2 regions of the Nocardia sp. NBC_01327 genome follow, and region 1 is predicted to be linked to the other one. Evidence: riboswitches for the same ligand, from Rfam matches in the RefSeq annotation. Region 1 holds a riboswitch; the other holds the start of a gene.
The links. Region 1 has a riboswitch for magnesium ahead of OG326_RS06100 (NRAMP family divalent metal transporter). Riboswitches for the same ligand answer to the same signal wherever they lie in the genome.
Positions count from the first base shown of each region.

Region 2: another riboswitch for magnesium. It lies ahead of OG326_RS22590 (MgtC/SapB family protein); the one in region 1 lies ahead of OG326_RS06100 (NRAMP family divalent metal transporter).

Region 1 covers NZ_CP108383.1:1,365,076-1,368,480, reverse strand. Annotated here, with positions in the region: gene OG326_RS06110 (dynamin family protein) at 1-376, shown strand, start outside; gene OG326_RS06105 (DUF6636 domain-containing protein) at 383-814, opposite strand; M-box (ykoK) riboswitch at 973-1,152, shown strand; gene OG326_RS06100 (NRAMP family divalent metal transporter) at 1,491-3,242, shown strand; gene OG326_RS06095 (DUF3558 domain-containing protein) at 3,243-3,405, opposite strand, start outside.
Region 2 covers NZ_CP108383.1:4,991,377-4,994,781, forward strand. Annotated here, with positions in the region: gene OG326_RS22585 (ABC transporter permease) at 1-823, opposite strand, end outside; gene OG326_RS22590 (MgtC/SapB family protein) at 820-1,521, opposite strand; M-box (ykoK) riboswitch at 1,719-1,892, opposite strand; gene OG326_RS22595 (AraC family transcriptional regulator) at 1,987-2,394, shown strand; gene OG326_RS22600 (MFS transporter) at 2,491-3,405, opposite strand, start outside.

The DNA of each region.
Region 1 (3,405 bases):
CTCGCTGCAGCGCATTCTCGCGCGCCACCCGGCGAGCGAGGGGCTGTCCCGTCAGGTGGATCGCGCTCTCGCCGATACGCATACCTTCACCGAGCTTCGGCTACTGTCCAGCATTCGCGCGACGCGGCTGAGCGACCTCGACCGCGACCTCGCCACCCGGGTACTCGGCGGTAAGGGCATCTCCGCACACCAGCGGCTCGGCCTCCCGGCGAACGCGGGTCCGGCGCAGCGCCGCGATGCCGCCCTGCGCGCAATCCGGGACTGGCGCAACCGACTCGACAATCCGCTGCTGGATCCGCTCACCGCCGCCACCTGCCGCGCCGTGGCCCGCAGTTGCGAATCGATTGTCGAGGACAGCCGGACGGCGGTTCGGTAACCGAATTCAGTAGATGTTGTAGAACTCGCGCGCCACCTTGAAGCCGTGGCCGGTGGTGCCGTCGGCGCATTCCACGTACTGCATGGTGACGCTGCACACCATCGAGCCTTCGCGGACCTGCTGGCCGTAATCGACTACGCGAGAATGGAAGTCGATGGGCTGATCGGTGTGGCAGTTGAGCCGCGCGTAGGTCCCGTCCTGTTCGGAGAACACGTCGCCGTACGCGCCGTGGCAGTTGACCGGCGCCACCGGCTGGGCGTAGCTGTGGTCCCTGATCTCGCACTCCGCACCGTGCGGCCCGATGAGGCAGCCGATGTTCCCGGACGGTGAGACGAACTGGTCGAGCTGCGCGGCGTTCGCCGGCGCCGCGCTGAGTGCGAGGGCCGTGGCGGCCGCCGCGACGGCACCGAGGGCGGTCGAAAAGTGTGTCGCTTTCATGACTTCGGAATCCTTCTGGGGTGGTCGATGAGGGTGTCCCCATGCTGTTCCCGCCTGGTTTCAAAACCCTTACGCCCGGCTTGTCAACGGGCAGTCCGGGAACCGAACCGACCGGGCTGAAGTTGACATTCGCTCCGAGCACGCTCAACATTGCCGAGTCAGCACCTCGCTAGGCGAGGCTCCTGTACGAACACAGGCCACTGATCCGACGACGTCGAGAGACGCCCAGGGTTAGGACAGATCAGCCCGGATTAAGGGTTGATCCAAAGTGGCTTCCCCGGGCCGCGAGCCCCCGGATACGTCGTACAGTGCCGAAGCTCTGACGAGAGGGGTGCAGGGCTACGCCGTTGTGCGTGGCCATGTTTCCCCCTTGCCCGCGCGGTCTGACGCGACGAATTTCACGACGCCCTCGCGCGTCACGGCGGCAAGGAGGTGAGGGGCGACACATGAGTTCCGGCGATAGTCCGTATCCGAGTACGGATTTCCAATTCGTCTCGTCCCCGGCTTGCCGCATTTCGGTAATCGGCTGACCCGCAAGCACATTCGACCCTCCGGCACAGCGCCGGCGGCGTGGTAGGCATGTGCCGCGAGCAGTTTCGGTGTGCCCGAAATCGCCAGGTGACCGGGTTGATTCCGCACGCCCGCAACACCTGATGTCGAAAGCGAGGGAACGGCAATGGCCTTCTTCTCGAATGGCGGCGACCGCCGTACCGTGACCACCGCGACTCCCACCGGAGCCGCCGCCACCTCCGCCACCATGGACTCCGCCCACGTGGGCGATATCGTCGGCGCGCTGGGCAGTATCGGCCAGCACGACACCCTCGAGGGGCGCACCCGCAAGCAGCGGGTGCGCATGCTGCTCGCGATCATGGGCCCCGGCCTCATCGTCATGGTCGGCGACAATGACGCCGGCGGCGTGGCCACCTACGCGCAGGCCGGACAGAACTACGGCATGGCCCTGGTCTGGACGCTGCTGCTGCTCATCCCGGTGCTGTACGTCAACCAGGAGATGGTGGTGCGGCTGGGCGCGGTCGCCGGAGTCGGCCACGCGCGCTTGATCTTCGACCGCTTCGGAAAGTTCTGGGGCGCGTTCAGCGTCGGTGATCTGTTCATCGTGAACGCGCTGACGATCGTCACCGAATTCATCGGCGTCTCCATGGCGCTGGGCTATTTCGGCCTGCCCAAGGGCATTTCGGTGCCACTGGCGGCGGTGCTGCTGTTCGCCATGGTGGCGGGCGGTTCGTTCCGGCGTTGGGAGCGCTTCCTCTTCGGGCTCATCGCCGTGAACATCGTCATGTTCCCCCTGGCCTTCATGGTGCACCCGAGCGTGCGCGACACCGCCCACGGTCTGATCCCCTCGTTCCCGGGCGGGCTGAATTCCACACTGCTGCTGCTGATCGTCGCCATTGTCGGCACCACCGTCGCGCCGTGGCAGCTGTTCTTCCAGCAGTCCAATATCGTCGACAAGCGCATCACCCCGCGCTGGATCCGCTATGAGCGCATCGACCTGTGGATCGGCATCGTGGTGGTCATGGCCGGTGCGATCGCCATCATGGCCGCCGCGGCCTTCGGTCTCGCGGGCACCGATGCCATCGGCAACTTCGCCGACGCCGGGACGGTCGCCCAGAGCCTGTCCGATCACATGGGCAAGACCGTCGGCGCGCTGTTCGCCATCCTGCTGTTCGACGCCTCGCTCATCGGCGCGAATGCCGTCGGCCTGGCCACCACCTACGCCCTCGGCGACACGCTGGGCAAGCGGCATTCGCTGCACTGGAAGATCAGCGAAGCGCCGATGTTCTACGCGGGATACGCGGCGCTGCTGGCGATCGCGGCCGCGGTGTCCTTCAGCCCCGATCATGTGCTGGGCCTGCTGACCCAGGGCGTGCAGGCGCTGGCCGGTGTCCTACTGCCTTCCGCCACAGTGTTTCTGGTGCTGCTCTGCAATGACCGGGCGGTGCTCGGGCCCTGGGTGAACACCGTGCGGCAGAACATTGTCGCGGGTGTCATCGTGTGGTCGCTGGTGCTGCTGTCGCTGGCGCTCACCGCCGCGACCTTCTTCCCCGGTCTGACCACCGGCGCCCTCGAAATCGGATTCGGCGCGGGGGTGGCCGTCGGCCTGCTCGGCGGCGCGGGCATGCTGATCAGCTGGCGGATCACCAGGCGGCGCGAAATCGAGCGCACCGCAAAGGAACTCGGCGATATCGACCCGGATCAGATCGAGGAACTGGACGCGACCCCGCTCACCCGTGCCGAGCGCAAGGCGATCGTGGAGCAGGATCGCGACACCTGGCGCACCCCGGCGCTGCATACGCTGGAGCGTCCGGTGTTCAGTACCGCGCGGATGACGGGCATGCTCGCGCTGCGCGGCTATCTGCTGGTGGCGGTGATCCTGGTGGGCGTCAAGATCTTCCAGGCCATCACCGGCTGATCACACACCGTCGATCGCCAGCGTCGCCTGCATGAGGCTCATGGCGGCGGCGCACGGGTCCGGCTGTGCGGTGTGGCGGCGATTGTGCACCCACCAGGTGACTATTCCGGTATCGGAAATGGTCACCGCACAGCTGCCCGGATCGTTCGGGTCCCGCACGTAC
Region 2 (3,405 bases), 3.6 Mb from region 1:
TGTCCTCGAAGCGAAAACGCTCCACCCACACCGTGATCGGCCGCCAGAACAGCACATTCAAGCCCACTACCATGACGATCATGGCCACGATCGCCAGCAGCACCTTGCCGGTATTGCTCTGCGCGGCCGCACTGGCCACATAGGAGCCGATGCCCGGCAGCGCGTACTCGCGATTGTTGACGCTGATCGCCTCGGCCGCGGTCAGGAAGAACCAGCCGCCGCCGAAACTCATCATCGCGTTCCACACCAGCGGGAACATGCCGCTGGGCACATCCAGCCGCCAAAACCGCTGCCAGCGCGACAATCTCAGATTGCGGGCCGCCTCATCGAGTTCCCGCGGCTGCGAGATGAGGCTGTGGTGGAACGCGAAGGCCATATTCCAGGCCTGCGAGGTGAAGATCGCGAAGATCGACGCCGCCTCCAAACCCAGTGTGGAGCCCGGGAACAGGGCGATGAACCCGGTCACCGTCACCGACAGGAAACCCAGGATCGGCACCGACTGCAGAATGTCCAGCGCCGGGAGCATGACCTTCTCCGCGCGCGGCAACCGGGCCGCGGCGGTGGCGAAGACGAAGGTGAACACGATCGACAGCCCCAGCGCCAGGAACATGCGCAGCAGCGAGCGCGCCGCGTAGTAGGGCAGTTCGGCGGGATCGGTGGAAATGCTCGACGGTGCCGCGGAATCGTCGAAGGGCACGTTCATGCCCTGCGAGACCCGCACCACCAGCCAGATCAGGATCGCCGCGGCGGCGAAGACCGCGATATCGGCCCAGCGCGAACGCGGGCGATCGAGCACACCGCGGGTGGGATAGGTGGTGCTCATGCCTCGACCTCCGGTTGTGGCACCGTGCGCCAGCCGACACTGGTGACCGACGGCTCCAGGCTCAGCCGGCTCACCGCGGACTCCATCTGCCGGTCGTCGCGGCGATCCCCGGTCAACTCCGCGCGCACCTCCACCCGCCCGGGCACGGTGTTGTGACTGGAGATGGACACCAGCCGGAAGTCCGTGCGCGTCAAGGACTGCACCAGCAGCGAGCGCACCGCCGCCTCGTGCGCGTCATCGGTGACGGCGGTGAACGCGTACAGCGCGTCCTGATCGCGATCGACCGGCCGATCCACCGCGCGGGCGGCGGTGCGCAGCGCGGTATTGACCACCACGACCGCGACCGTGCCCGCCGCGGCGGTGGTGTACATACCGGCGCCGGTGAGGGCGCCGACCGCGGCCGCGCACCACAGGGTGGCAGCGGTATTGAGGCCGCGGATATTGAACCCGTCGCGCATGATGACACCCGCGCCGAGGAAGCCGATACCGGAAACGATCTGTGCCGCAACGCGAGTCGGGTCAGCGTCGCTGCCGCTGAAACCGTGTGCCGACAGCAGCACGAACAGGGTGGCTCCGGCGGAGACCAGAGCATTCGTGCGCAATCCGGCCATGCGTGCCCGGTACTGCCGCTCGAAGCCGATCACCGCACCGAACCCGACACCCGCGCCGAGCCGAAGTAGCATTTCCCACGTGGTCATGACGCCCTCCACTAAGAGGTCGGCGCACTCGTGAACGCACGCTACAGGGGAGAAAGCACCGCGCAGCGGAGAAAGGGAGTGTCGCCTGGTGAACGATTGGCTAACGGAACTTTGTCCGGTCCATCGGGCATGACACTCACCTCCAGCTGCGTCTGCGAGCGCGCCAGGGGAGTGGTTTCCGGCGCGAATCGCCGAACGGTGACCACCCCTCGTAAGACCTTTGGCACTCCACGGCGTAACCCGCACCAGGGGCGGGAGCCGGTCGGGATCACCCCTTAATCCGGGGAGACCTGTCCTGACCCGGGGCGTCTCTCGACGTTCGGGGTCGCCGGCCTGTATCCGCAGAGGAGCCTCAGCTAACGACGGCACCTTGCGGTAGCGAGTAAACACCCTGGTCGGTGCATGAGGCAACCCGGTGTGGCGCCCGTCGCACCGCTGTCACCGCAGGGCGGCATACTCGGGAACGTGGTTTCGGTACCGATCGCACGCCATCTGCTGCGGGCGAAAGATCTGGCCGACGCGCGCTACGGCGAACCCCTGGGGGTGGTCGATATGGCGGCGGCGGCCGGATTGTCGCGCGCGCATTTCAGTCGCGAATTCCGTCGCGCCTTCGGCGAGTCACCTCACAGCTATCTGCTCACGCGGCGGATGGAACGCGCCGCCGCACTGCTGCGCTATACCGATCATTCCGTCGCCGATATCTGCTTCCGCGTCGGCTGGCAGAGCGTCGGCTCGTTCACCACCACCTTCACCCGCACCTTCGGCCGGTCACCGACGATGTACCGCGCCGCCTATCCGCCCGCCGCCCAGCACGTGCGCGTGCCCTCGTGCATGGTGCGCTTTTTCGGCCGCCCGCAGAACAGCCCGTCCTGACGGCACACCCTGCCCGCAGCAGCGACACCACCGGGCGTGAAGGAAATCCGTTCCCCGACAGGTGAATCGGGCCCTTATGTGCCGGACTTCCGCCCCTCACGCGCCGACGGCCGCACCGCGCGCATCCGGGGCCGCGCCGGCCTTCGCGAGCACGGGTATCTCTCCGGAATCGGGCACTTCGGTGCCGCGCAGCGAGGCGCCCGCGGTCTCGCGCAGGAAGAACCAGGCGATCAGGCCGATACCGCAGCCGAAGACCATGTACAGCGCCGGGAACAGGGTCCAGCCGGTGCCGTCGATGACCGCCTCGTTCACCAGCGGTGCGGTGCCGCCGAAGACGGCCGTGGACACGTTGTAGCCCAGCGCGAAGCCCGCATAGCGGACCTGGGTGGGAAAGATGGCGGGGAAGGTGGCCGTGATGGTCGCCAGCTGCGGCAGATACAGCAGCCCCAATACCACGAAACCGAGGACGGCCCAGACGGTTCCACGGCCCATCAGCCAGTACATCGGGACCGCCAGCACCGCCAGGCCGATCAGCGAATACAGCCACATCGGCCGGCGCCCGACCCGGTCGGACAGGCGGCCGAACCACGGCAGCGCCGCCATCATGATCACCTGGCCGACCAGCATCATGGCGGTGGTGGTGGATTCGCCCATGCCCAGGGTGTGCTGCAGATAGGTCGGCTGATAGGTCAGCAGGGTGTAGTTCGCGATATTGAGCGCCACCACCAGCCCGGCCAGGGTCAGCAGCTCACGCCGGTAATCGGTGAACAGCACCCGCAATCCGGTCGGCGGCTGCTTCTGGGCCTGCACCTCGGTGAAGACCGGCGATTCCTCCAGCCGTGAGCGCAGATACCAGCCGATCAGCCCCAGCGGCACCGCCAGCAGGAACGGAATGCGCCAGCCCCACGCGTGCATGGCGTCCGAGCCCAGTGCCAGCTGGCAGGCCAGCACCACCGCCGAACCGCCGACGAAACCGCCCAGGGTGCCGAATTCCAGGAAGCTGCCCAGGAA